Regions from separate parts of the uncultured Gilvimarinus sp. genome, predicted to be linked through region 1. Evidence: predicted binding sites of a transcription regulator. Region 1 holds the regulator's gene; each other region holds the start of a gene.
The links. The regulator sigma-54, encoded in region 1, starts transcription at its own class of promoters, with help from an activator protein. The targets are predictions, from matches to a motif close to TGGCACANNNNTTGCNNT.
Positions count from the first base shown of each region.

Region 2: a site for sigma-54 is predicted at 2,799-2,816, ahead of AACY82_RS16180 (putative urea ABC transporter substrate-binding protein). Genes of this name have one in related genera too.
Region 3: a site for sigma-54 is predicted at 3,783-3,800, ahead of glgC (glucose-1-phosphate adenylyltransferase). Genes of this name have one in related genera too.
Region 4: a site for sigma-54 is predicted at 5,751-5,768, ahead of cobA (uroporphyrinogen-III C-methyltransferase). Genes of this name have one in related genera too.

Region 1 covers NZ_CAXAUC010000004.1:125,654-132,998, forward strand. The annotation lists gene AACY82_RS08960 (HPr family phosphocarrier protein) at 8-280, opposite strand; gene rapZ (RNase adapter RapZ) at 281-1,159, opposite strand; gene ptsN (PTS IIA-like nitrogen regulatory protein PtsN) at 1,170-1,628, opposite strand; gene raiA (ribosome-associated translation inhibitor RaiA) at 1,658-1,948, opposite strand; gene AACY82_RS08980 (RNA polymerase factor sigma-54) at 2,079-3,608, opposite strand; gene lptB (LPS export ABC transporter ATP-binding protein) at 3,752-4,477, opposite strand; gene lptA (lipopolysaccharide transport periplasmic protein LptA) at 4,479-5,027, opposite strand; gene lptC (LPS export ABC transporter periplasmic protein LptC) at 5,017-5,553, opposite strand; gene AACY82_RS09000 (HAD-IIIA family hydrolase) at 5,594-6,130, opposite strand; gene AACY82_RS09005 (KpsF/GutQ family sugar-phosphate isomerase) at 6,174-7,145, opposite strand; gene AACY82_RS09010 (calcium/sodium antiporter) at 7,193-7,345, opposite strand, start outside.
Region 2 covers NZ_CAXAUC010000015.1:57,994-65,338, reverse strand. The annotation lists gene AACY82_RS16190 (PilZ domain-containing protein) at 1-34, opposite strand, end outside; gene AACY82_RS16185 (DUF1631 family protein) at 38-2,470, opposite strand; guanidine-I (ykkC/yxkD leader) riboswitch at 2,879-2,992, shown strand; gene AACY82_RS16180 (putative urea ABC transporter substrate-binding protein) at 3,052-4,095, shown strand; gene AACY82_RS16175 (ABC transporter permease) at 4,144-4,965, shown strand; gene AACY82_RS16170 (ABC transporter ATP-binding protein) at 4,962-5,780, shown strand; gene AACY82_RS16165 (urea amidolyase associated protein UAAP1) at 5,777-6,499, shown strand; gene AACY82_RS16160 (urea amidolyase associated protein UAAP2) at 6,511-7,152, shown strand; gene uca (urea carboxylase) at 7,253-7,345, shown strand, end outside.
Region 3 covers NZ_CAXAUC010000001.1:698,962-706,306, forward strand. The annotation lists gene malQ (4-alpha-glucanotransferase) at 1-618, opposite strand, end outside; gene AACY82_RS03025 (glycoside hydrolase family 57 protein) at 619-2,355, opposite strand; gene glgC (glucose-1-phosphate adenylyltransferase) at 2,358-3,611, opposite strand; gene glgB (1,4-alpha-glucan branching protein GlgB) at 4,114-6,345, shown strand; gene glgA (glycogen synthase GlgA) at 6,428-7,345, shown strand, end outside.
Region 4 covers NZ_CAXAUC010000005.1:29,012-36,356, forward strand. The annotation lists gene AACY82_RS09760 (OmpA family protein) at 1-1,375, shown strand, start outside; gene AACY82_RS09765 (hypothetical protein) at 1,573-1,809, shown strand; gene nirD (nitrite reductase small subunit NirD) at 1,905-2,258, opposite strand; gene nirB (nitrite reductase large subunit NirB) at 2,275-4,815, opposite strand; gene cobA (uroporphyrinogen-III C-methyltransferase) at 4,849-5,688, opposite strand; gene moaA (GTP 3',8-cyclase MoaA) at 6,192-7,229, shown strand; gene moaB (molybdenum cofactor biosynthesis protein B) at 7,274-7,345, shown strand, end outside.

The DNA.
Region 1 (7,345 bases):
GTACGGGTTATTCGTCTTGCTCGTCGAATCCCGCTTCAATCAGCGCACAGATGGCCTCGACCGCCGCATGATCTTGGGGGCCCTCGGCACGTACGCATACCTCGGTACCCATACCGGCGGCCAGCATCATTAATGCCATCATGCTGGCGCAGTCGGCCGATTTATCCGCGGCCTGCAGCTGTATTTGGCAGGGATACTCTTTGGCTAGCGCAACCAGTTTGGCGGCAGAGCGGGCATGTAGGCCTTTATGGTTAACGATGGTAACAAACTTTTCTGGCATTTAATGGCTCTCTTTGGTTGAGTGGCCAAGCTCGCGATGTCTGACCTGGACATTGTCCAGTTGACTGGCAAAGTGAGCCTGCAACTTCTCACACAGGTAAACCGAGCGGTGTTGGCCGCCGGTACAGCCTATAGCAATAGTAATGTAGCTGCGGTTGTTGGCTCGATAATGCGGCCACCAGCGTTCTAAAAACCCTTTTACGTCCGCCAGCATGTCTTGCACCAGCGGCTGTTCGTCAAGAAATTGCGCGACATCCTGATCGATACCGGTTTGGCTGCGCAAGTTAGGGTCCCAGTGGGGGTTGGGAAGGCAGCGTGCGTCAAAGACTAAATCGGCGTTGTTGGGTGGCCCGTGTTTAAAACCAAAAGATTCAAACAGTACCGCCATACCCTCTGCGTCGGGCTCCGCCACTCGCTCTTTAATTAGCTCCCGTAATTGATGCACGTTTAATGCGCTGGTATCAACCACTAAGTCGGCGCTATCGCGCATAGGCAATAGTAGCTGCTGCTCAGTTTCAATCGCTTCTGTTAAATTTGTGTGTTTGTTGCTTAGGGGGTGTTTGCGCCGGGTCTCGCTAAAGCGCTGGACGATTTTATCGGCATCAGCATCTAGGAAGATAACGGTAAAGGGCAGGCGAGCATCGCGCAGTGGCTTGATGGCGACTGGAAACATTGCCAGGTCTTGCCAGGCATCGCGAATATCAATCCCGATGGCAAAGTTTTGGTTGTCGGCATCTTTATGCAGCTGAATTTGATCGACTAAGGCTGGCAGTAGGCTGATCGGTAAGTTGTCGATGCAGTTATAGCCGGAGTCTTCCAGCGCATTGAGCGCGGTACTTTTACCTGAGCCGGATAATCCGCTGACAATGACAAGGTGCATACACGCCTACCTATCCGTTGTCGTGAGCGATGGCGGCCGCGTATAGAGCCTGGCCGCTGTCAGCATCGCGCAGAGTTTGCCGATAGGCGCTTTCGTTGAGCGCCCCGGCCAATGCTGCCAGCGTGTGTAGATGTTCGTCATTGGCTTGATCGGGTACCAACATGGCAAACAGAACGTCGACGGGTTCGCCGTCAATCGCATCAAAATCTATCGGCGCTTTGAGCGTAATCAGTGCGGCGATGGTCGCTTCGCAGCCCGGCAGGCGGCTGTGAGGAATGGCAATGCCGTGGCCAATGCCGGTCGAGCCGAGTTTCTCACGCGCGACCAGGCGGCGAAAGATTTCGTCGGCATCCATGCCGGGGATACTCTCGGCAATGGTGTTGGCGAGAATTTCTAAGGCACGTTTTTTACTGACGCCTTCGATTCGGCTCAGGGTACGTTCAGGCGATAAGATCTGTGCAATTTGCATAGTATTTTGCGTAACTTGTTAGTAACTAATTAGCGGTGGCTGCGAAGTTTTTCTTTGTGTTTGATTAATTGCCGGTCGAGCTTGTCGGTCATGGCATCAATCGAGGTGTAGAGATCGTCTGACTCGGCGTCAGCAAAAATGTCTTTGCCGTTAACGTGAATCTTCGCCTCGGCTTTTTGCGTTTGTTTTTCTACCGACACGGTAACATTGATTGTGGTGATCAAATCGCTGTGGTGAGTCAGTCGTTCCAGTTTGGATTCGATGTGATTATGAATCGCTTCGGTGACATCGACGTGATGGCCGCTGATGGTTACTTGCATACACTGCTCCTCGTGTCTGTCTGCTGCCTAAGTTGTTGTGCTGCACCCTTGGTATTAGCGCATTGCCTCGAGCGATTGGCAGAACTTCAACATAGCAAGGATTAGAAGTTCTGTCACATGGGCCGGTGTCTTAACCCAGCCCTTTGCGCTCATTAGAAGGCGGAATATTCAACGACTCGCGATACTTGGCGATTGTACGCCGGGCAACGCGAATCCCTTGATCGGAAAGCATCTCGGTGATTTTGCTATCGCTCAGAGGTTTTTTCGGGTTCTCTGCCGCGACCAGCTTTTTAATAATAGCTCGGATTGCGGTCGACGAGCACTCGCCGCCAGAATCGGTGCTCACATGGCTAGAGAAAAAGTATTTTAACTCGAATATGCCTTGTGGCGTGTGCATGTACTTTTGGGTGGTGACCCGCGAGATAGTCGACTCATGCATCTCCACTAGCTCGGCAATATCGTGCAGCACCAGTGGCTTCATGGCCTCGGCGCCGTACTCTAAAAAACCACGTTGCTTTTCGACGATACAGGTGGCCACCTTTAGCAGAGTTTCGTTGCGACTTTGCAGGCTCTTTAAAAACCAGCGGGCCTCTTGCAGGTTGTCTTTTAAGAAGGTGTTGTCGCGGCTGGAGTCGGCGCGTTTGACCATAGAGGCGTAGCCGGAGTTGATCCGCAGCTTTGGCGCTATGTCTGGGTTGAGCTCAACTGTCCAGCGTCCTTCCTTCTTATCCACAAACACGTCGGGTACGACATACTCGGTTTCGCTGGTGCTGATGCCATCGCCGGGGTGTGGATTAAGGGTTTTAATCAACGCCACGGCTTGAGCTAACTCAGGTTCTTTGAGGCGGGTCTTGCGCATCAGTTGGCGGTAGTCGCGGCTACCGAGCAACGGCAAGTACTGGCGCACAATCAGTTGCGCCGCCTCTAAAAAAGGGGTGCTTTTGTCGTATTGGGCCAGCTGCACCAGTAAGCAGTCGACTAAGTCGATGCTGCAAGTGCCGCAAGGGTCAAACTGTTGTAAGCGGTGTTGTACCGCCTGCACCTCGTCGAGTTCTAGGTCGTCCCAATTGGCGGTTAAACCCTCAAAAATATCCTCGATACTGCTACTGAGAAGACCCGAGGGCTCGACGGAGTCAATGATCGCCAGGGCAATGATCTCATCGCGCTCGGACATGGGCGTGAGGTTGAGCTGCCACATTAGGTGGTCGTAGAGCGATTCGGTATTGCCGCGACGGCTTTCGAAGTCGTTATCGTCGCCCTCGTAGTTACTGGCGGGTAATGTTGACGACGAACTCTCGTAGACATCATCCCAGCTGGTATCAACGGGTAGGTCTTGCGGGATCGACTCGCTCCACTCGCTGTCAGCGGTGGGTTCGTCCGCCTCGGCGGTGGTTTGGGTGCTCGCTGGGTCTGCGGGGTTCAGCTCGTCCTGGCTGTTATCGCGGCGTTCATCTTTGCCGTCGGTGTCACTATCCTTTTGGTCGCTACCAGTGTTGTCGTCGAGGTTCTCCTCAACTTCGAGCATGGGGTTGGAGTCCAGCGCCTCTTGGATCTCTTGTTGCAGATCCAGCGTCGATAGCTGCAGGAGGCGGATGGCCTGTTGCAGCTGCGGCGTCATGGTGAGCTGTTGACCCAACTTTAGCTGTAGGGACTGCTTCATAATGTTAGCAATGGCACTCAGATTGTGTTGTTGTAACTGTGGAGTTTAGTCATCAACACCAAGCCAAGCAATAGTACTAAGCAATCTTTGTGCCTGAAAGTCAAAAAATAGAAATTGTCAAGTGGTGGTGCGGCTGCTCGGCTTTACAGCATAAAGTTGTCACCGAGGTAGACTTTGCGCACTTTCTGATTGGCCAGAACCTGCTCCGAGCTGCCCTCAGCGATGATATGGCCCTCGCTGACGATATAGGCTTTTTCGCAGATGCCAAGTGTTTCTCGGACATTGTGATCGGTAATCAAAATACCAATGCCGCGATCCTTAAGGTGACGCACAATGTGCTGAATGTCGCTGACCGAGATAGGGTCAACCCCGGCGAAGGGCTCATCTAGTAGAATAAAGGCCGGGTCCGTTGCCAGGGCGCGGGCGATTTCGACCCGGCGGCGCTCGCCACCCGAGAGCGACATGCCGAGGTTGTCGCGAATGTGGGTGATGTGAAACTCCTGCAGTAGCTGCTCGAGCTGCTCTAGGCGCTGTGGTTTTTTGAGATCGCGTCGAGTCTCTAAGATGGCGAGGATGTTGTCCGCCACCGACAGCTTGCGAAACACCGAGGCCTCTTGCGGCAGGTAACCAATGCCCGCCCGGGCCCGGCCGTGGATCGGTAGGTGTGTCAGGTCTAGCTCGTCTAGGGTGACGCGGCCGTTGTCGGCTTTGACCAGCCCCGCGATCATGTAAAAGCAGGTGGTTTTACCCGCGCCGTTAGGCCCGAGTAAGCCGACAATTTCACCGCTGCTAACAGACATCGACACGTCAGCGACGACTTGGCGGCGTTTGTAGCTTTTAGCGAGGTTGTGTGCAGTAAGAGTGGCCATATTATTTTTCGGTCGCTCCGGCAGGAATCACCATTTTGATACGCTCGTTCGAGTTGTCATCGCTCTGGGCGTTGATGAGTTCGCGGGCCAAGTCATAGTGAATGCTGTGGCCTTGCATAATCGCGCCGTCTTGTTCGATTTTAGCGCTGTTGCTGAGCGTTACCGTGCGCTTGTCGTGGTCGTAGCTGATCTCGTGAGCCTCGGCAAACACTTTGCCTTTGTCGGCTTGGGGTTGCTGTTCAAAGTGTGCCGGGGAGCCAGATGCCTCGATTTTGGCGACTGAATTGTCACTTTTAAAGTGAACCACGATACGCTCGGCATCGATGATCAACGAGCCTTGTTGGAGGCGCGCTGAGCCGGTGTAGGTGACTAGCCCATTTTTTTGATCAAACAGTTGTTTGTCGGCCTGTAGCTGAAAGTCTTGCTCGCGGTCGTCGGGTAAGGCGTGAGCTGTTGTGGCAATCATTGCCATTGCGGCGGCTAAAGCCAGCGCCGGGACTCGCGGAAATAAGCCCGTCTTTAAATAGCGCTTAATATCATTAAGGGGCATAAGTGGCTTTTACCTCGGATAGCAGTTCAATACGTCCGTTGTCGAGCTCGGCATTGAGGCCAACAGCGCGAGTGGTGCCGCGCTCGCTACGCATGGTAACAGGTTTGTCGGTATGCGCGTATTGCTGGTCAGTGTCGATGGTTAGATCATCGGTGGTTAAGGTCACCCAGCCGTATTGGCCTTTTTCGTTCCATACCTGCACATTGTCGCGCAGGGTGATGGCGTTGCTGACACTGGTGCCTTGCTTGGCTGAAAGTTGCCATGGCTCAGTACTCGATTGGCGATAAAGCGTGACGTGGGGGTGATCCACTTCGCTGCGGTTAATGGTGCCATTGCTAAACGAGGTAACAGAGCGGGCAACCATTTTGTGTTTGAGGCTGCCGTTGTTGCTATAGGTGCGATCGACAATGCCCGTCATATACGATTGCGGGAATTGCTTTTGCGCCTTGGCGCTCTCGTCACTTAACAGCATGTCACGGGGCGAGTATTGCAGTGCGCCATAAATCAGCGCGCTGCATATCGACATAAGCAGTATCCAAGATTTGGGTTGCCGGGGCCGCACAGGCTTAGTCCTCAGTTGCGATAAATGGCGCCAGCATGGCGGTGTAGCTGCCTTGCGCCTGCATAATTAAATCACAGGCGTCGCGCACGGCACCGTCGCCCCCGCGGTTATGGCTAATCCAGTGGGCGCGCTCGGTAACCGCGCTGTGGCCGTTGGGAACCGACAGCGCCAGGCCCACCCGGGTCATGATGGTTAAGTCGGGCCAGTCGTCTCCCATGTGGGCAATTTCATCAAGTTCGATATTCATGTCTTCGATCATTTCACCCAGTGCCTGCCATTTGTCTTCGCGGCCCTGAATTAATAATGTAATGCCTAAGTCCCGAGCACGACGGGCCACCAGTGCACTGGTGCGGCCGGTGATGATACCCACCTTGACGCCGGATTTTTGCAATAATTTGAGGCCTTGTCCATCGAGTGTATTAAAGGCTTTTAGTTCATTGCCGGCGTTATCAAAATACAGTTTGCAGTCGGTGAGCACGCCGTCGACATCCAGTAATAGTAATTTAATGCGGCGTGCGCGGGTTAGGGTTTCTTCGGTCATAAGTTAATGGCTGTATTGGAGAGTGTGTAAGGTCGCGGTGCGATTAAATAACGCCAGCGCGCAAAAGATCGTGCATATGGACAACGCCGGTAGGGACTCGGTTGTCGCCCGTGATCACCAAGGCGGTAATTTTTCGGGTTTCCATAAGGTTAAGCGCCTCGGCGGCGAGCGTGTCGGGTGCGACGGTGGTCGGGCTGTGATTCATAATCTCGTGCATTTGCGCCGAGTGTATGTCCACGCCGCGATCAATACTGCGGCGCAAATCACCATCGGTAAAGATGCCGGCAAGCTCGCCACTGTCTTCAGCTACCGTGGTCATGCCAAAGCCTTTCGTGGTCATCTCCAGTAGCGCTCGGGCTAGGGTGTCGTGCTTTGCAACGACCGGCAGTTCATCTTTACTGTGCATGACGTCGCTGACTCGTAGCAACAGCTTGCGCCCCAGTGAGCCACCGGGGTGCGAGAAAGCAAAGTCTTCGGCGGTAAAGCCGCGGGCCTCAAGCAGGGCGATGGCGAGGGCGTCTCCTAGCACTGTGGTGACGGTCGCGCTGGATGTTGGCGCCAGTGCCAGCGGGCAGGCTTCGCGCTCGACGGCGATACTGAGGTGAGCGTCGGCCGCTTGCGCCAATACCGACTCGGGCGCACCGGTCATGCTGATCATTGGCACGCCTAGCCGTTTAATCAGCGGTAAAAGCGTCAGTAGTTCGGGGGAGTTGCCGGAGTAGGAAATGGCAATAAGCAGGTCATCGCGCGTTAGCATGCCCAGATCGCCGTGACTGGCTTCACCTGGGTGCATAAAAAACGCGGGGGTGCCGGTGCTAACCAATGTCGCCGCTATCTTTTTGCCCATATGACCAGACTTGCCCATGCCCGAGACGATGACACGACCGGTGCACTTTAAAATCTGGCGGCAGGCGCGGCTAAATTGCTCATCAATATGACCGCGCAGCTCGGCGACCGCTTGAGTCTCAAGCTCAATGGTGCGCAGCGCTGACTGGCCAAAATCGAATTCCGTCATGATATTGCGTGATTCCTAATGCTTTTGATGGGCGCTAGTATAATGCATTAAGCCAACAGCAGGACGTAATAACCGGCATACAGCGCTAGCAGCAGCAGGCCGAGTGGTTTGCCCAGCGCTGCCCCACCGCTGTTGCGGCGGGTTAAAAAGCTGATATACAAAGCGATGGCAAGTATCAGTGTTAAGGCGCCCATGGCCAG
Region 2 (7,345 bases), on a different contig from region 1:
GGCCATCGGCATCAGGTGATAATGGATCTGCCATAAGTTACTCGCGTTCCAGCAGCTCACCCGACGCGCGGGCGTTGAGGCTGTGATAAATGTTTTCCAGGGCGCGCTCGAAAAATGGCTTAGCACTGCCAGCAATCACACGCAGCTTACCCGCAATCATCTCGCGCGCCAGATGCTGCGCCGAGGTCATAGACACCTTGCGCCCCTGCTGATCAACCAACATATAATGCATTGTCTTGTGGTTATACCACGCCACTTTTATACGCTGACCTTTGTCGTTTTCCAGCCAAGTACCGAACTCAATTAATTTAAGCTTTTCAATTAACTGCGCCTCCTCGGCGGTGACTTGGCGATCATCCTGCGTCACTTGGCCGGCTTTTTCCGCCGCCATTTTTTCGAGCTTGGTGCGCATCGTGTCAGGGGCAGGTTCCACTTGCTGACTCTTAAGCGCCAACCGCTGTAATGAGCTCACCGCATCAATAAGTTTACGCGATTTGTTTTGCTCATAACCGATGGTCTCAAAGCCAGACTGCAAAGTGTGGAGCAGATCACCCTGCACTTCGACTTGTTTCACACGATCCACTTCTAAGGACTTAGGCTCGATGCTCCACAACAACTGATTGGCAACGCCTAAAGCCTGCTGATAACTGCCCGAATCGGCCCCGTAACGCAAAATAATAAACGATAGATAATCGGACCAAGGTAGTAATAGCAACAGCAGAATCGGCGAGGGTAGCGCTTTACCGTCAATGCAGGCCGAGATGTCGCTATTAACGCGAATTTTAGCCTCGCGTAATTTCTCTTCACCACGGGCTTTTTCCAGCGCACGTTTTTCCATCAACTCTTGACGACGCGACACGTTGCGCGCATAGGAGCTAAACTCTAACCGCGCCTCGGCAAACACTTTTACATCGTTAACAAAGTGCTCCAACACATGAAACACAGTCGCTTTAATTTTCTCAAAAATATTGTACTGGCTTGAGCCATCGTTACCCACCCAACGGCTACCTGCTTCAGCCATTTGGTTTAACAGCATTCGCGCTGGATGATCGACATTATCGAAAAACTCTTTATCGATAAAAGCCAATTTTAGTACCGGGGTATGAAAATAACTGAGCAGCGCTTTAACTGAATCGGGCAGTTGCTCATCGTTAAGAATATACGCAAACACCAAACCGACTAACTCGATGGTGTTCATATCATCTTCTAAAACATCACCCGCGCCCTGCTTTTTAAGCTCGGTAACTAGCTGCTCCGATACCGCTGCCACAGCCAGTGGCTGTATGTCACTTGCCTGCGCGTGTTGCAAGCCTTGCGTTGAGCTCGCCATCTGCGATTGCAGTACCTGAATGGCACCCACAACCTGAGTCGAGCCGCCACCAGCCGATGCTGGACCCGCCGCGCTACCCGGGCCTGAATGTAAAGGTTGCGCTGGCGCCACACCACCACTGGGCGCACCGTTACCGGCAGGCACATCCCTTGTAGGCACCCCGGTGGAGGGCGTAGCCGCTGCCACTGCGCCGCCCAAGTGTGTTTGCAGCAGGCGAATCGCACTAACCAAGCCTTGCTGATACTGTTGCGGCTCACCGCCCACACCAGGATCAAAAAGCTTGTCGGTTGCTCGCCGCCGCGGGCTACCGGGCGCAGCTTCAGGCTGTGACTCCGGAGCAGCTTCTTGCGAGCTCGACTGTTCACTTGTATCTGACTCACTTGGCTCAGAGGCCTCTGGCACATCGCAGTTATTACCAGCGCCGGCTCCGCCAGCCGAATAGCGTAAATTGGGCAGAATCCCCTCGGCAATCAGCAGCTCATTAAGGCTTTGGTAAAGCTCGCCCATAGGCTTGATTACGGCCTGCTCAAACTGCTTATAGCCAAGTACCTTGGTGCGGGCATCGAAGCTCAGCTCTTGCAGAACCCGCCGCAAACTATCGCAAAATTGGATGGGGCTGACCGGGTTGCTGCGTTCATCAATTTTACGCCCACCGTGCAACAGCGCTAAACGCTGATGCAAAGCCCAGAGGATGTCGGCAAATTGCGAGTCGGCTCGGTGCGAAATAGAGGTGATCGCAATGGTCTCTTCAAGCTCGGCATTATCGACCAGCGACAAACCAATATTTTGGCTAAATCGCTCTTGGCCACTCGCCACATTAAGCTGCCGCTTCGAGAAATCGGCAAAGTTTTGTTTTACGTTACTTTGAAACTGTCGCAGGCAGCTTTTGCCACTGCCCTGCAGCTGCTTCACAAGCTCGGCCAAGGCAATCTGCTCTTTGTTGGATCGCGCATGCTCTTCGCGCTTTTCAACAGATGCAATCCACTCTCCCCAAAAGGCGGGGAACGACTCCAGCAAGTAGTCTAGTGTCACCGTTGTGCATAACGTCAGGCAGCGCTCAACTTGCGCCTCAGACAATGTTTCATAGGGGGTGCCGGGGTTGTTCATCGCTGTTTCCCCCCGGCTCTTATCCGTAGACATAGACGTAGTATCCATTAGCTCACCTGCGTTAGGGGCGATGCACGCAATAAATCAAGCCGCCCAGCACGTATCACATCATTGTTCGATGAACAGCTAAATCACCGTTATTTGATTTTGTCCTACAGTATAAGCTAGTCGTATAAAAATCGCACATTTGTGCGCCAGATCACGGCAAATCATTCAACAGCCCTCCGGCACCAAAGCGGTGCACCTCTAACCCTTACGCACCAACTTACATCGTAGATGCGACTAATACGACCTACCGCCACCGGAGCTTCGCCTAAGCTCCTCCCCTCCTGTCGCGCCTCCAGAGCCGATTTACCGAAGTTGGTACTCATATTGCTATTTTACTTCCCGTACCGACATGTCCGCACAATTACTGGTGATCAGGGCATTAACAATTTGGCAAAAATAGAAAGCTAGGGTTCCGGCAGTGTTAAAAGCAAACACTGTGACTGGTCCGAGAGCTTTCGACCTCCGATTTTGGTCGAGGTTACACGGCGGGACAAAAGCCCGGGAGACTTATTGGCCTGATCGCCAAGCGAGTTGTGTGTAACCAAAACTGACCCTTGGAGGTTTGTATGAAAAAGTCCCTCTCTATCGCGGCCGTCGCGCTGCTTCTATCGGCTCAAGCTCAAGCGGCCGACTCCTTTAAAGTATGCTGGTCTATCTACGTCGGTTGGATGCCCTGGGGTTATGGCGCCGAGCAAAAAATCGTCGACAAGTGGGCCGACAAGTACGACATCGATATTGAGGTTGTACAGATCAACGACTACATCGAATCCATCAACCAATACACCACTGGCGAATTTGATGCCTGCACCATGACCAATATGGATGCACTGACCATCCCCGCCGCCGGCGGCGTCGACAGCACCGCGCTGATTGTGGGCGACTTTTCCAACGGCAACGACGGCGTAGTATTAAAAGGGAAAAACTCGCTGGCCGACATCAAAGGGCAGCGCGTCAATCTGGTCGAGCTATCGGTATCCCACTACTTACTGGCCCGCGGGTTAGATACCGTGGGTTTATCTGAGGCTGACGTACAGGTGGTTAACACCTCGGACGCCGATATGGTCGCGCTTTACAGCTCCGGCTCCATTGACGCGGTGACCACTTGGAACCCGCTGCTGAACGAAATTCTACAACAACCGTCCGCCAATAAAGTGTTCGATTCATCGCAAATCCCCGGTGAGATTATGGACCTGTTAGTGGTTAACACCGACACCCTAAAAGCCAACCCCAAACTGGGTAAAGCATTAGTGGGCGCTTGGTACGAAATCATGGATGCCATGAGCGCGCAAGACGAGGCCGGTAAAGCCGTTCGTACCGCCATGGGCAAGGCATCGGGCACCGACCTCGCCGGTTACGACTCTCAGCTGGCCAGCACCAAAATGTTTTATAAGCCCAGCGACGCTTTAGCGTTGGTTAATAGTGACGAGCTGCTAAGCACCATGGAGAAAGTAGCCGAATTTTCATTCGATCACGGCTTGCTAGGGGAAGGCGCACCCGACGCTGGTTTTATCGGCATCGAGGGCCCCAACGGTTTGTATGGCAACAGTGCCAATACCAAACTGCGCTTTGACACCACCTATATGCAAATGGCTGCCGACGGCAAACTCTAAAAACTCTCCGACAGCGCGGGGGCAACAGCCCCCGTACGGGACACCATTATGAAACGTCTGGTTAACCTGACACCCTCGCGACCACTTAAAGTCTTATTAGGGCTCGCACCTTTTGCATTAGTGTTATTGCTCTACGTGATCGCCTCTGATGCGCGATTGGAAGCCAACCCAAGTGACAAACTGCTTCCGAGCTTTAGCCAAATGGGCGACGCCATGCACCGGCTGGCGTTTGAACCCAGCAAGCGCACCGGCGAGTATCTATTTTGGCAAGACACCGCCTCCAGCTTGCAACGCTTAGGGCTCGGTGTCGGTATTGCCGCGATCATGGGGTTTATTATCGGTTTACTTACCGGCGCGTTACCCACGCTTAACGCACCGTTTGCGCCGCTGCTCACGGTTATCTCGCTGGTACCGCCCATGGCACTACTACCGATTTTGTTTATCGTCTTTGGCTTGGGCGAGCTATCCAAAGTGGCGCTCATTATATTTGGGGTCGCGCCCTTTATTGCCCGCGACATTCAGCGCTGCACGCAAGAGATCCCCAAAGAACAATTAATTAAAGCTCAAACATTAGGCGCGAGCACTTGGCACATACTGGTACGAGTGCTCATCCCGCAACTGCTACCGCGACTCATTAATGCCATCCGATTGTCACTGGGCGCCGGCTGGTTATTTTTAATCGCCGCCGAAGGTATTGCATCGACCGATGGTCTGGGTTACCGAATCTTTCTCGTGCGCCGCTATTTATCTATGGATGTTATTTTGCCCTACGTGGCCTGGATCACCCTACTGGCGTTCACGGTCGACTGGTTGTTGGCCAACACCAGCCGCTTGTTGTTTCGCTGGCACCATGCGGGGAGCAACTCATGAGCAACGCCAACAAACCTATGCTGCAAATCAAAAACCTCTGGAAAAGCTACGGCGATACAACGGTACTCGAAAACCTCAACAAAAATGTCGCGGCTGGTGAGTTTGTCACCTTAGTCGGCACCTCGGGTTGCGGTAAAAGTACCTTCTTAAAAATGCTGCTGGGCATGGAAACGCAAACCCGCGGTGATTTACTGCTGGATGACCAGCCCATCGGCACCGAGCCGGACCAAACCCGCGGCATTGTGTTTCAGCAGTACTCGGTGTTTCCGCACTTAACCGTATTGCAAAACGTTATTATCGCGCGCGAGTTTGAAAAATCCCCACTGCTGGGTAAATTATTTGGCACACCTAAGAAAGCGCTTGTCAGTGAAGCACGGCAACTGCTAGATCGGGTTGGACTAAGCGCGGCCGAAAACAAATATCCCCACGAGCTATCTGGCGGTATGCGCCAACGCCTCGCCATTGCCCAGGCACTGATTCGCAAGCCGCGCATCCTGCTTTTAGATGAGCCCTTTGGGGCGCTGGACCCAGGTATTCGCGCCGACATGCACGCGCTTATTTTAGATTTATGGCGCGAGCATCAGCTGACTATTTTTATGGTAACGCACGATTTAACCGAGGGGTTTTATCTTGGCACCCGCCTCTGGGTGTTCGATAAAGTTCGCCACGACCCGCAGGCACCCGGCGCCTACGGCGCGCGCATTACTTACGATTTATCCGTAGGCGACATGCCCAGCGACACCCTCAATCAAATTCAACAGTCCCTTAACCCGGCAGACACTTCACCTGCCAGCGCGAGCGGAGAATCACTATGACGCTAAAGACCATCGATTACACCACCACGCTACCCGGTGCCAGCCATTGGTCATTGGAAGTGCGACGCGGCACCGCCATGCGACTGACCGACACCAGTGGCGCCGGTAACCTTGGCATGCTGTTTTACAACCCGCGTAATTTACTGGAGCGCTACAACGCGCCGGACACATTAAAATGTCAGCACACATTTAAATTAACCGCCGGCCACTGTTTGTACTCTGACATGGGCCGCATCTTTGCATCCGTTACCGACGATACATTCGGCTGGCACGACACCGTATGCGCTAATAGCAACGCGCAACATATTGCCGAGCGCTGGGGCGCACGCGACTATCAAACCGAACGCAACGATTGGAAGCAAAATGGCTTTGATGCTTTTTTAGTGGAGCTGGCCAAGTACAGTCTAGGCCGCGCCGACCTGGCCGCGAACCTCAACTGGTTTAGCAAGGTACAGACAGATGCGGCTGGCGCAATCGCGCTTGACCAAAGCATCAATCAGCCGGAGGCAGCCGTCACGCTGCGCTTTGAGATGGACACATTAGTCGTGATGCACACCTGCCCGCACCCGTTAGATAGCTCCGCACAATACCCTCGCGCGCCCATTAAAATTGAGCTAGGTGAAGCTGAACAAATTAACAGTGATGATTTGTGCCTCAACGCGCGGCCCGAAAATGCACGCGGCTTTGCCAATAATGCGCTTTACCACATCGGCGTTTAACAGGAGAAACCATGACCATTTTAGCCAGTAAGCTGGACATCAAAACGGCCAGCGCTCGCCATGTTATCGGTGCCGGTGACTATTATTTAGCGCCATTAAAACGCGGCCAAACATTGCGTATTTTAGACGTCGAAGGCAATCAAGCCGCCGACACCTTGTTTTTTAACGCCGATGATCCATCCGAGCGCTACAGCGCCATGGACACCATTCGCGAGCAGGGCCAAGTCTACTTAACCGCCGGCAGCGTTTTGCGCTCAAACCTCGGCAACCCGATGCTAGAGATTACCGCCGATACCTGCGGCCGCCACGACACCTTAGGCGGCGCCTGTGCCACCGAGAGCAACACCGTTAGGTACGATTTAGAAAAGCGCTGCATGCACGCCTGCCGCGACAGCTGGATGCTGGCCATTGCCGAGCACCCGGAATACGGTTTAAGCAAACGGGACATCACCCACAACATCAATTTTTTTATGAATGTGCCGGTCACCGCCGATGGCGGTTTAACGTTTTCCGACGGCATCTCAGGCGCCGGCAAATACGTCGAGATGCAAGCCAACATGGACGTGCTAGTGCTGATGTCTAATTGCCCGCAGCTTAACAACCCGTGTAACGGCTACAACCCGACACCGGTAGAAATGATTATCTGGGATTAGTGATTGCCACACCTTAGTCACACACATTTTTAATTTGACGTGCCGTAGAGGACGACCTCTACCCAACCGCACAGCCCGGGACGACCCGCGGGAGAAGCTCATGTTTAGCAAAGTACTGATTGCCAATCGCGGTGCCATTGCCGTACGTATTATCCGCACCTTAAAACAAATGAACATCCAATCCGTTGCGGTT
Region 3 (7,345 bases), on a different contig from region 1:
AAACTGCGCCTGAAAAATATCGTCTTGGCGCTGCTCGCGCACCACGGCAAGGGCGGTGTTGGTACGCAGGCGTAAAGGCGTGGGCCAATGGTGCCAACTGGTGCCACGCTCTTGTGCCCGAATGGCGTAAAACAGCGAGAAGTCATCAAGCCAGTAGTGTTGCTCGGCGACAAAAGTGTCAAAGTCTTTTTTAACCGCGCTACCCGCCGACGACGTAATAAAGTCGTTAAAAGCGCTGCAGGCCATTTGTCGCAATTGGGCCAGCTCGGTTTTACTGAGCGGCTCGGGTGAGGCCTCAACCTTAAGCTTAGCCGGCGCGACCCAGCCCCACTCGCACAAACGCTCGAGGCAAATTAAATCGGGATTGCCGGCCAACGCTGACCAAGAGTGATACGGCGAGCCGTCATCGTGGGTGGGGCCGGTGGGCAACATTTGCCACACCGTTAGCGAGGCGCGGGCTAAAAAATTTAAATACTCTTCGGCCATCGCCCCCAGATTGCCGGCGTTGGGCTGGCGGTTGTGAATTGCTCGCGCAGGCAAAGAGCTAGGGTGCAGTAATACCCCAGCGGTGCGGACATTAAAAATAGCGGCCGGTTGGTAGTGAGTGGCGGCCGTCATTTATTGGTGCCCCTGACGCATCACACCGCCGTTGGCTGGCGCCCCGCTACCGGTGCTGATGGGCGTGTCGAGAGAGCTTGGCGGGACTAACCCTAAACTCGTATAGAGGTTACTAACGTGTTGCCGGTATAAGCGGTCAAAGTCTTTTACGCTATCTGAGGGGTTGTAATCACCAAACCACCAAAACCAGTCGGAGCCTTCACACAACGCAAGCTGCAAACTGGCTTCGGCAGATTGTTGTTGGTCAAGTGCGCCGCTGTCTATAACTTGATCGTAAGCGCGCTTCACCTCACACAGGATGTCCCACGCGTGGTTTTTTTCGGCCTCACCGATCCAGGTAGAAAAGGTCCCGTAAACCCAGCTGCCGGCACACAAGTGTTCGAGGGGTATGGTGTTTAAAGGCGCTTGGTTATCGGCAAGCTCAAGCACCTCAGAGTAAGTGCGAGTGGTTAAGTAAGGGTGCGCCTCGATTTTTTTGTAGAGCGCGTCAATAAAGTACCAGGCGTTTTCGGGGTAATACTCCCAGGCATTTTCACCATCCATGATAATCGAAATAACAGTGTGGTTATCTGCCGGCGCGGCCTTGGCAATGTTCTCTAGGTGGTGAACAAAATCCCCTACGGCGTCATCGGCGTGCCAGTTGGCGTACTCAAAGCCGATCTTGTCGGATAACCCGTCGTCACGAAAGAACACGTGTACATCACCCTCCCCCACTTGAAACGCGGTGTGACGAGTATCTGGCTCACTTTTGATTTTGTCTGCGGCCGTATTGTTGGCACTATTTTGTAAACTGTTAAACAGCACCGAATCACCGGTGGCCGTCCAACGTATGCCGTGCTCGCTTAGCACCTTTAACGCCGCATCGCTTAACGCCCCCTCGGATGCCCAACATCCTTTTGGCATGTTGCCAAAATGCTGCTTAAAAACGTCGAGCCCTTTTTGCATCTGCCAGTGCGCCCGCGCCTCACCTCCGGGGTACTCGCCCGAATTAGGCAGCGGTGCCGCCGGCATAGCGTCGTGGGTGCTGTTAAAATCCAGTAGTAACGGCAAAATCGGGTGTGCGTAGGGGCTGGTAATCAGCTCCGCCTGGCCAGATTCGGCCAGCTTTTTATGCCTTGGGATAATACCGCTAATGGCGCTATAGATAACTTGCAACAAGTCACGGCAGTGATCGGCAGTGTAATTAAACGACTGTTGTTGCAGGCGCTCGATGATGGGGTTATCGCGGCGGACAGTTTCGCCCAGCCAACCCAGATGGTACCAAACGCATAGGTCGGTTAGGTATTGCTGATTAAAGTAACGATCGGCCCCTTCAACTTCTTGCGCGTTATCGTACAGACCCATTAGGTGCTGGTAGGGCTCAAACCGATCGATAATACGCTCGCGATTGGCGCGAGTACACTTTTGCAGTAAATCGGCAAAGCGCTCGCTGCCCGGCTCGGGACGCTCGGCGTTGGTAAGCAGCGCCAGCAAAGGGTCGCTTAATAGCTCGCCTTTGGTTAGGTAGGCGTTTAATTGCTGGTCGTAGTCGACCAGCTGCTCAATTAAAATCGGAACATAGTTAAACACCGCTTTACTGCCGGGGTTGTTCTCCAGGTGCGCGGCCATATCGGTGTAGTCTTTAATCGCGTGCAAATACGTCCAGGGAAAATAGTATTCGCCGGTTAAACAGTCGCGGTAATCGGGCTGGTGCATGTGCCACAAAAATACCACTGATGTTTCGGGTACACCACTCATTGCTAGTCTCCTGACAGCATGGCGGGGGTTACTAGTACCACCCCGCCGGGGGAAACATAAAAACGTTCTCGGTCGGCGTCTGCATCAAAGCCAATTTCGGTGCCCTCGGGGATGACGCAGTCACGGTCAATCAGGGCCTTTTTGATATTGCAATTGCGACCGATCTCGACCCCGGGAAACAATACCGAATCGGTCACCTCGGCGTAGGAGTTGACCCGCACCCTAGGAAACAACAGCGAGTGCCGCACAATAGCGCCCGAGACAATGCAGCCGCCAGCCACCATTGAATCGACCGCCATACCGCGGCGGCCCGTGTCGTCAAAAATAAATTTAGCGGGTGGCACGTGCTCTTGGTAAGTCCAGATCGGCCACTCTGAATCGTAAAGATCAAGCTCCGGGGTTATACCGGTTAATTCTAAATTTGACTGCCACAACGCATCGACTGTACCCACATCGCGCCAGTAGGCCTCGCCACCGCTAACAGGATCCTGAAACGGGAAGGCAATAACTTTGTGGGTTTTTAACAGAGAGGGAATAATATCTTTGCCAAAGTCGTGGGAAGAACCCTCGGACAATTGGTCGCGCTCTAGCTCTTCAAACAAGACGTCAGTTGAGAAGACGTAAATACCCATGGATGCCAAAGAGACGCCAGGCTTACCCGGAATGTGCTCCGGCTCGGGGGGTTTTTCGGTAAACTTTACAATATTGAAGTCGGTGTCTACATCCATGACCCCAAAAGCGGTGGCGGTTTCACTGGCGACCTCGATACAACCGACGGTGATGTCTGCACCGCTTTCGACGTGGGCACCAATCATGGTGCCGTAATCCATTTTATAAACATGGTCACCCGCCAAGATCAACACATAACTTGGATCGTGGCGCTTAATAATGTCTAGGTTTTGACGCACCGCATCGGCGGTGCCCGCGTACCAAGATTCACCCAGGCGCTGCTGCGCCGGCAGTAGCTCGACAAACTCCCCCATCTGGCCGCCTAAGAACCCCCAGCCGCGCTGGATATGACGGTTAAGTGAGTGTGACTTGTACTGTGTTAATACACTGATGCGGCGAATGCCCGAGTTAACACAGTTGGATAATGGGAAGTCGATAATGCGGAATTTGCCACCAAAGTGCACCGAGGGTTTCGCGCGCCATTCCGTCAGATTTTTTAGTCTTGTGCCTTGTCCGCCAGCCAATACCAACGCGAGGGTTTCGCGGGTTAAGCGACTGACAAAACGTCCTGAAGCGGGGTTGGTCATACTGTGTTGCTCCTTGCTTAAGTGTCACCGTGTAGGGTGCGATTAACGATAATCGCTTGGCTCTCGGCGGTATCCGGCCGTAAGCTTTGTAGTTGTTGCCTGTCTATATCGCTCCGATAACGACTTGGTTGTCGTCCATGATTACCTATCGGGATATGACAGAAATATTTAATAGCAAGTTGAGTGCCATAGGATGCTGTAAATTGACTTTGGTATGCGTGCATAACTCACAGATCTGTCACGGGCCGACGTTACACTAAAATGCCTAACGTAACCGCAATGGTTTTTGCCATAACGAGTACTAACAATAGTCGCTGACAATGGATGTGGGTAGTCGTTCCATGAGTCTGTGGCACCAAACGTGCTACAAACGTGCTGTTAGTCATAAATAGTGCAACCACTTTATTACTCGTGCTAAATCAGTGGGCACGAATAGCCAAAACTATAACTAAACTGTGTTACGGTTTTGTGTTTAGCCACTGGCAAAAGGAATAAGCAGCTTATGCCGCGCCCCAAAGGATTACAGCTTAGTACCGAAATGCAACGAATTAGTGCAGCCACAAGCCACGACCCCTTTACGGTGCTGGGTTTACACCCAAGCACAAGCTCGCCCGCCACCGTAAGCGGCGCTAACAAAAGCAGCTGGACGCTGGTCGCTTACCTGCCCCACGCCCGTGGCGCGGTAACGGCCGAGGTGGACGACATTGAGGTTGCGCTAACCCAACTGCCCAATAGCGACTTTTATGTGCTCGAGCACTTGGCCGAGCGACCCACTCGCCCCTATCAGTTGCATTGGCGCGACGAATACGACAATGCCTTTAAGCAACACGACCCTTACTGGTTTGCGCCGCAAATATCCGACTACGATTTGCACCTGTTTGCCGAGGGGCGCAACTGGAATATTCACCAGGTTTTAGGTGCGCACCCTAAAACCATCGATGGCGTAGCCGGGGTTTTGTTTGCCACCTGGGCGCCGGGCGCCGAGCGCGTCAGCGTAGTCGGTGACTTCAACCGTTGGGATGGCCGCTGCCATGCCATGCGCTCGCGCGGTGGTAGTGGCGTATGGGAGATTTTTATCCCCGGCTTGGCACTACACTCGGTGTATAAGTTTGAGCTGCGCGCCCGCAACAATGGCGCAGTAAGCGTTAAAACCGACCCTTATGGGCGCCACTTTGAAGTTCGCCCTAATACCGCCGCCAAAGTTTACAGTCCCGCCCAAGAAAACCCCTGGAACGACGATAAATGGATGAACGAGCGCCGTTTATGGAACTGGCAGCAGCGGCCTTTTAGCGTCTATGAAGTTCATTTGGGGAGCTGGCAGCGCAGCGACGACAACCAGTTTTTAAACTACCGCGATTTAGCCCACCGCTTGGTCGACTACATTACCCCCTTAGGGTTTACTCATATTGAGATTTTACCCGTAGGAGAACACCCGCTGGACGATTCCTGGGGCTACCAAAGTACCGGCTATTTTGCCCCCACCAGCCGGTTTGGCACGCCCGATGACTTTCGCTACTTTGTAAACCATCTGCACAATCAAAATATCGGCGTTATTCTCGATTGGGTGCCGGCGCACTTCCCCAAAGATGCCTTCGCCCTTGCCCGCTTTGATGGCACTGCCTTGTACGAGCACGAGGACATTCGCTTAGGTGAGCACAAAGATTGGGGCACGCTAATTTTTAATTACGGCCGCAACGAGGTGCGCAACTTTTTGATCGCCAGCGCGCTATTTTGGTTGGATGAATTTCACCTTGATGGCTTGCGCGTGGACGCCGTCGCCTCCATGCTTCACCTCGATTATTCGCGTGAGCCAGGCGAGTGGGTACCCAACCGTTACGGTGGCAATGAAAACTTAGAGGCGGTTGAGTTTGTTCGCGAGCTAAACGTGCAGTGCCACGGCCAGCACCCCGGCGTGTTAGTGATTGCCGAAGAGAGCACCGCCTGGCCGCAAGTTTCCGGGCCAGTGTACTTAGGAGGGTTGGGGTTTTCATTAAAGTGGAACATGGGCTGGATGCATGACTCACTGCAGTTTATGAACAAAGACCCGATATACCGTCAGTATCATCACGACAACCTAACCTTTGGCATGATGTACGCGTTTAGCGAAAATTTTCAACTGCCTTTTAGTCACGATGAAGTCGTACACGGCAAAGGTAGCATGATTAACAAAATGCCCGGCGACGACTGGCAAAAATTTGCTAACTTACGGTTGCTTTACACCTATCAGTTTACCTACCCCGGCAGTAAATTATTATTTATGGGGTGCGAATTTGCTCAATGGTCCGAGTGGAGCGATAAGCGCGCCCTAGATTGGCCGTTGTTGCAATTTGAGCGCCACCAACAGTTACAGCAATCGGTTGCCGATTTAAACGGACTGTACCGCGCGCAACCAGCGCTGCACGAACGCTGTTATAGCGACAGCGGCTTCGACTGGATTGATTGTCACGATAACCGCCAGTCCGTAATTAGTTATGTGCGTCAAGGTGAGCACGAGCGCGTTATTGTTATTTTAAACTTCACCCCGACGCCGCGACACGATTACCGCGTGGGCGTACCAGACGCCGGTCACTATCAAGAGATTTTTAACTCTGATTCGGTGTACTACGGCGGTAGCAATGTGGGTAACGGCAACGGTTTGATTACCGACGCGGAGCCGTGGATGAATATGCCCTACTCACTCTCGCTAACCTTGCCGCCGCTGGCGGGTATTGTGCTTAAGTGTCGCGATGTATAATGCCGTCAGCAAGACCTAAAGGCGGCGCCAAAAACGGATAACTCACATAATGTCGTAAACCACACATCTAAAGGAGCTTTGTGTGAAAGTACTGTTTGCGTGCTCGGAGGCGTACCCTCTGGCAAAAACCGGTGGTTTAGGCGATGTGGGCGGCGCCTTGCCTCGTGCTCTCGCGCGCTTGGGCGTGCAGGTTAGATTACTCTTACCTGCCTATAAAACGACACTGGAAAAAGCCCGGCCGCAGGGGCTGAAGCTACTGCGTGAGTTCGAGGTTAACCAAGTGCCGGTTAAATTGTGGCAGTCGCGCTTGCCCGGCAGCCGGGTACCGGTGTGGCTGGTGGATATTCCCGAGTTTTCTGATCGCGCAGGCAGTTTGTACGGCGACGACTCTGGCACTGACTGGCCAGATAACCCCTACCGTTTTTATCTGTTTAGTAAAGTTGCCGAGCACATCGCCTTAAACAAGGTCGGTCTACACTGGCGGCCCGATGTAGTACACAGCCACGATTGGCAAGTCGGTTTAGTACCCGCCCTGTTGGCAGGCCAACAAAATGCCCCCGCCTCTGTCTTTACGATTCACAACCTTGCCTACCGGGGAATTTTTGATTACCAAACATTTGTCGATTTACAGTTACCCGAGCACTGGTGGCATTACGAGCGATTAGAGTTTTGGGGCAACTTTTCATTTCTAAAAGCCGGGCTGGTGTACGCCGATGCAATAACGACAGTGAGCCCGAGCTACGCCCAAGAGATTCAGACCGAACAGTTTGGCTGCGGCCTAGAGGGCGTACTGGTTAATCGCGCCCGCCAGTTAACCGGCATTGTTAATGGTATTGATACCGATACCTGGAACCCCGGGGCCGATCCCTACCTTGCCGTGCCATACAGCCGCCGGACGATCAAACGCAAAGTTCACAATAAACTGGCGTTACAGCGTGAGCTGGGCTTACCAGAAGATGAATCCGTCGCGCTTGTGGGGTTTATTGGCCGTTTAGTAGAG
Region 4 (7,345 bases), on a different contig from region 1:
CGAGTCTTACGTAGCGTTATCTCAGCTTAAAGAAGACGAAACTATTGATAAACTAGCGGTTATTGGTAAACAGACGATGCACGTTTACACATTGGGAGGTAGCAGATCACCCCTTGAGGTTGCTGAGAACTATAAGCAAGCCGTCGATAAACTTGGGGGGGAGGTTCTTTTATATTGTCACACAGAAGACCCTTGTGGTTTTGATTTTTCTAGGCGGCTTCTAAAGCCCGTATGGATCTCAAGTGCAGCGTCGAGCTTCTCCGCCTTCAGCCAGTCATCGGACGGCTATCAGTTTATCTCGGCCAAAGTGGGGCCAGACTCTAGCCCCACCTATTTACAGTGGATTATTAAAGAAGAGTACTCCGACACCCTCGAGATTGTACAAATAATCACAGAGCCAGAATCGTTATTATTGGGTCAAGTTACCGTAGATACTAATGCCATTAAAGAGTCCAGCGAGCCTAGCCCTATATCCATAAGTAAGAAAGAGGATGACGCAGGTCAAGATCACCCTATTATATCTCGCTATCAAGGTAGCGCTATTACGCGTTACCTTGAGTCTGAGTTTGCCGAGGTACGACTTGCCACCGGAATCGCCGATAAAAACGATAAGGTCCCGTACCTAGACCTGAAGGGTAAATCGACCCTAATTGGTTACTCAGCCCCAAAAGATCAGTCGACATTGCAAGTATTCGCGAATTATATCAATGCGCTTAAAAAGTCTGACTTTAAGATTCTGTTTCAGTGTGAGCATAAAGCGTGTGGCGATGAACAAATAACACATCTATGGAGCGGTTCATCACAAACTGAGCGTTTTGGCAGTGCGATAGCTACCAGTATTTATGAACGCGAAGATTACCGCATGTTGACCGCAAAAAAAGGAGTTGGCCAGAAAGAGGTTTACTTATCCATCTATATTTATAAAAGTAGCGCCATTGATGAAGTTGAAATTGTACACGATATTGTAGAGCCCAGCCAAATAAGTACCGACCGCGTTAGTATTAATACTAAATACTTGACAGACTCCCTCGCCCGCGAAGGTAAAGTGGTTTTGAACGGCTTAAACTTTGACACCGGTAAAGCAGAATTACTGCCTAGCTCACAGCAAGCGCTTGACGTTATTGTGGCATACCTAGAGTCGGCGCCTGAGCAACAGTTTTACGTAGTGGGCCATACCGACACTACGGGGGATCATGGGCTTAACATCAAATTATCGGAAGATCGCGCCGAGAGTATTCGCGGTGCATTAGTGGAGCAAGGTGTAACAGCCGATCGCTTAATGGCCGCCGGTGTTGGCGCCATGGCGCCGGTTAGTACCAACGGGTCGGACGATGGTCGGGCGAAAAACCGCCGGGTAGAGTTGGTGTTGCATTAACGCTTGTGATGCCCGCTGGGTAATTCTAATGCTTAAAAGCTGCCGATGCTGAGCCTTAACCTTATCTGCAGGGGGGCTCGTGGCCTATTATGCCAACAAATCGATGAATTTCTAGGTTGGCGGAGTGAGTCTGTGTACAAAGTCTTTCCAGCATCGCAAAATACAGGCAAAAGGTGGCTAATAATACGGAGTTATTGATGAGATCCTTTATTGTCATTGTGGCTATGCTGGCGCTGTGCTGGATATTCACCGATGTGCGCTCAGATAACGCGCTGTTTAATGTGCTGGCACCTCTAGGGGCCGTGGTTTTTACGGTGGCGCTGCTGATTTGGGGGGTGTTTGCCGTGGCTGCACGGCGTGAAAGCAATAGCGGCCCGCCGCCTACCCCAGATTTTTTTGACTCGGGGCGTGGCCCTGAAGGCGGTCCAGATTAACGATTTAGACGCCTCGCTATAAGCGAAGGTATAAAAAAGGGGTAGCCCAAAGGCTACCCCAAATCCGATTTCATGAAGCTATCGGGGGAAGATGATTAAGCTAATACGCTGATCCAGCCGTCCTCCAGACGCAGTTCGTAAGTGGGGATACTTACGCCCTCCTCCTCAAGGCACTCACCGGTGCGCAGATCGAAATGTTGTTTGTACAACGGCGATGCGACGCAAATTCGCTCGCCTTGCGAGCCAATCAGACCGCGCGATAATACGTAGGCTTTGCCGATGGGGTCGTAGTTGCCCACCGCGAACAGCTCGTCTAGATGGCGCGAATAAAAAATAGCGACTTGTTGGCCGTTGGCCAAGGCACACACACCAGTGTCGGGGGCTAACGCGCTTTTCTCGCACACTTTGACCCAGATGGCGTCGGTATTTTCTGCAGTTGCTGTATTCATTGTGTTCTCCACGTTACTACGCCAGTTCGACGGCTGGGATTTGGTTTTCACGCTCTTCTTCACGGGCCGGACGCTTTTGTCCGCGCTCGGCAACGTATGCCAAGCTGCTGTCAGGTTCGGCGGCGTTAATGTAGTGACTAAAACGCTTAAGTTTTTCTGGGCTCTCGATGGTGGTTTTCCACTCGCACTGGTATTTGCCAATGTTGTGGGTCATCTCGTCTTCGAGCTCTTGGCCCAGATTAAGTTTGTCGTTGATTACTACCTCGCGCAGGTAGTCCAAACCGCCTTCTAAGTTTTCTAGCCACACCGAGGTGCGTTGTAGGCGGTCGGCGGTGCGAATGTAAAACATCAGTACGCGGTCGATGTACTTCACGAGCGTTTCGTCATCGAGGTCGGTGGCAAATAAGTCGCCGTGACGTGGACGCATACCGCCATTACCGCACACGTATAAGTTCCAGCCGTTTTCGGTGGCGATTACGCCGATGTCTTTTGATTGCGCCTCGGCACACTCACGGGTACAACCCGAAACCGCAAATTTAATTTTGTGCGGCGAGCGCAAGCCTTTGTAGCGATCTTCTAATGCGATGGCCATACCGACGCTGTCTTGTACGCCGTAACGGCACCAGGTATTACCGACACACGATTTAACGGTCCGCAAAGATTTACCGTAGGCGTGGCCAGTTTCAAAGCCGGCGTCTACTAGTGTGCGCCAAATCTCGGGTAGCTCGTGCAGTTGCGCGCCGAATAAGTCGATACGCTGGCCACCGGTGATTTTGGTGTATAAGTCGTACTTTTTAGCGACTTCACCCAATACAATCAGTTTATCGGGGGTGATCTCACCGCCGGCAACCCGAGGCACCACGGAGTAAGTACCGTCTTTTTGCATGTTGCCTAAGTAGATATCGTTGGTGTCTTGCAGGCCCACCAAATTGTCACTCAAGACATACTCGTTCCAGTAAGACGCCAAAATAGAACCGATGGCGGGCTTACAAATCTCACAACCTAAACCGTTGCCGTGGCTCTGTAACAGTTCATCAAAGCTCTCGATTTTTTTCACGCGGATAATGTCGGCCAGTTCAACCCGGCTGTAGGCAAAGTGCTCGCAGATATCGTTTTTTACTTCGATGCCTAAGTTTTCCAGCTCGCTGTCCATCACCTGTTTAACCAGCGCGGTACAGCCGCCGCAGCCGGTTGTCGCGCCAGTGCAAGACTTAATGCCGCCCATGTCGGTGCAGCCACCTTGTACCGCCTCGACGATGTCGCCTTTGCTTACATCCAGACAGCTACACAATTGTGCGGTGTCGGGCAGTGCATCAACGCCCATACCTACGCTGACAGTGCCGTCAGTTTGCGGCAAAATCATTTGCTCGGGGTCGGCGGGCAAGTCCATGTTGTTGACGCAAATTTGCTGCAAGGTCCCGTAGGCCTCGGCTTCGCCCACCAGCACAGCGCCTAGTAATTTTTTGCCGTCTTCTGAGATGATCATGCGTTTGTAAACGCCTTTAACGCCATCTTCAAAGGTATAGCTTTGCGCGCCTGGGGTGCGGGCGTGGGCATCGCCGATGCTGGCAACGTCTACGCCTAGTAATTTAAGTTTGGTGCTCATGTCGGCGCCGGTAAACTGCTCGTCGCCGCCCTGAATGTGTGAAAGTGCCACCTTGGCCATTTGGTAGCCGGGGGCGACTAAACCAAAAATTTTGCTGTCCCACAGGGCACATTCGCCGATGGCGTAAATGTCTTTGACCGAAGTGCGGCAATAGTTGTCGATAGTGATACCGCCGCGTTCGCCAATGTCGATGCCGTTGTTGCGGGCGATTTCATCTTGTGGGCGAATACCGGCCGAAAACACGATCATGTCGGTATCTAAATGGCTGCCGTCGGCAAACTCCATGCGATAGCGGCATTCATCACCGGCGACAATCTGCTGAGTATTTTTCTCGGTGTGTACCGATACGCCCAGCTCTTCAATCTTGCGACGCAATAAGCTGCCGCCGCCTTCGTCTAACTGCACGGCCATCAAGCGCGGCGCGAATTCGATGACGTGGGTGTCGAGCCCTAAGTTTTGCAGTGCGTTGGCCGCCTCAAGCCCCAGCAAACCACCGCCAACAACGACGCCGGTTTTACTTTGCTTGGCTGACTCGGTGATCGCCTCTAAATCTTCAATGGTGCGATAGACCAAACAGTGGGGCTGATCTTTGCCCGGAATCGGCGGTACAAACGGATAAGAGCCGGTGGCCAGAATCAGTTTGTCGTAGCCTTCGACACGGCCCGCCGCTGTTTTAACGGTCTGAGCGTCGTGATCGATTTCGACCACCTTATCGTTTAGGGTGTAAACCACGCCGCTATTTCTGTAGCTTTCCTCCGAGGTTAGCATCAGGTCTTCGACGCTGGAGCCCGAGAAATAGCTGGAGAGTTTTACCCGGTCGTACGCCAGGCGCGGTTCTTCCGAGAAGGTGATGACCTCGTATTGATCGGCTTGATCGCTGGTGACGACCGCGTCGATGAATTTGTGGCCGACCATGCCGTTGCCTACTACGATAATGCGTTGCTTACTCATAACGATCCTCTACTAAATTCGGTTGCGTGGTGCTTACGCGCTTAGGCTGTTGCAGAGCGCGTGACTGTTAACCAGAGCTCGCGCGTTCAGTTGGCTGTGCAGGTCAACCACGTGGCCCACCATAATGATGGCCGGTGATTTCACCTGATGTTTGTCGACGGCTTGGGCTAGCTCGGCCAGCGTGGTGGTTACCACCCGCTGGTTGCTACGGCAACCGTTTTCGATAATGGCGGCGGGCGTCGTGCCTGCGAGGCCGGCGCCGGTTAATTGTGAGCTGATGAGTCCGGCGCGGCTGACGCCCATGTAAAACACTAGGGTATGCTCCAGTGCCGCCAGCGCCTGCCAATCGACGTTAAGAGTGGTTTCGCCGTGGCCGGTCACTAGGGTGCAGCCCTGCGCGATACCGCGGTGGGTCAGCGGAATATCGGCCGAGGTTGAGCAGCCAGAGGCGGCGGTAATACCGGGTACCACCTCGGCCTCGATGCCCGCTTGGCGCAGGGTTAATAATTCTTCGCCGCCGCGACCAAAAATAAACGGGTCGCCGCCTTTAATGCGGCACACGGTTAGACCGGTTAGGGCGTGATCCACCAACATTTGGTTGAGATCCTCTTGCGCTACTGAGTGGTGATTTTTAACTTTGCCCACGTACACCGCTGGGGTGTTTTTGGGGAACAGCGCGCGAATGGCGCCGCTGACTAATTGATCGTAAAAAATAATATCGGCTGATTGAATCAAGCGTAAAGCTTTAACCGTTAGGAGCTCGGCATCACCGGGGCCGGCACCCACTAGCCAAACTTTACCCGGCACGCGGCGGGTTTTGGCCGGTATCAGCGTATGGATCTGAGCGCGGGTGGATGTTTGATTGTTGTGCATGGCACTTTCTCTTGGCTAGTTCACGGGTTTTGAGCGTCTTGTGGCGCTGCTTGATAGGGATAAGAGCAAAGACGGTGCCAAGGCCCGGCAATAATATTTTTTTGGTTGATTATTTCTGTAAAAACAAAGGCTTATAGATTTTAAGTTGCGCGGTAAGAAGGCCCAATAAAAATTAACTGTGCTCCACCGTGGCGCCATGTGCACGCAAAAATGCACGATGCCGGCGCGCAATGGGCAACTTTTCTGTGTTCTATTTTGGTGCGTGTTGGCCCAAATTGATATGTCCGTGTCCGAAGTGGTGCGTGCTTTTGCCTTTTGCTAGGGCGATGCCGGCAGGTCTCGGCCTGGTAAGCTGACGGTTAAAGGTAATCTGGGTATTATTGGCGGGTTGGTTTGCTAATTGCTCCCTATATCCTGGTATGAATGCCGCGTACACTTTTAACAATACCTGTAAGCTAGACAGTCGCTACGCTAAATACACCTGCATCGGATTCCGCCAATCTATGATTGATAGCAACGCATTATCGCCCTCGCCTCGTGCTGCATCAGCCGCGCCGCTGGTGGATAATTTTGGTCGCGAGATTACCTACCTACGTATGTCGGTAACCGATCGCTGCGATTTGCGTTGTGTTTACTGCATGGCCGAGGACATGACATTTTTGCCGCGCAGTGAAGTGCTAAGCATTGAAGAGCTAACCGAGCTGGGCCGCACCTTTGTTGCCATGGGCGTGCGTAAGTTGCGCATTACCGGCGGCGAGCCGCTGATTCGCAAAGGCATTATTACGCTTATGCAAAACCTCGGTGCGCTGGATGGGCTCGACGAGTTATGCCTGACGACTAACGGCACGCATCTGGCGCAACACGCCCAAGCCTTAAAAGACGCGGGGGTGGATCGTATTAATATCTCGCTGGATACTTTAAGCCCCGAGCGCTTTCGCAGCCTGACCCGTTTTGGCGATGTAAATTCGGTGCTAGAGGGTATTGCCGCGGCGCAGGCCGTGGGTTTTAAGCGTATTAAGCTTAACTGTGTGGCGCTAAAAAATCGCAACGCCGAAGAGGTAGATTCGCTGGTGGGCTTTGCCCTAGAGCGCGGCTTGGATATCAGCTTTATTGAGGAAATGCCCCTTGGCGCCATCACCGAGCACGGCCGCGCCGAAGAGTTTGTTTCAAGTTCAGAGCTGCGCCGGATTATCGGGCGGCGCTACCCACTCACGCCCAGCGACGAAGATTCTGGCGGCCCTGCGCGCTACTGGCGCCACGCCGGTTACGATTCGCGCATTGGGTTTATTTCGCCTCACAGTAATAACTTTTGTGCCAGCTGCAATCGCGTGCGTTTAACCGCGACGGGCAACTTATTGCTTTGCCTCGGGCAAGAGCACAGTCGCGATTTGCGCGCAGTGATCCGCGATCCAGACCTTGATGAAGCCAAGCTGCACGAGGCGATTGTCGCGGCTATTGCCATTAAACCCAAAGAGCACACCTTTGATGTGGCCGCCGATGAGCCGCAAATTGTGCGCTTTATGAATACCACCGGCGGTTAAACCGTTAAACAACAACTAGAAAACCCCTACAACAGAGTACCCCGATGAGCCGTTCCAGCGAATTTATCCCCCTGAATATTTGTGTGCTTACCGTGTCCGACACCCGCACCGAGGCT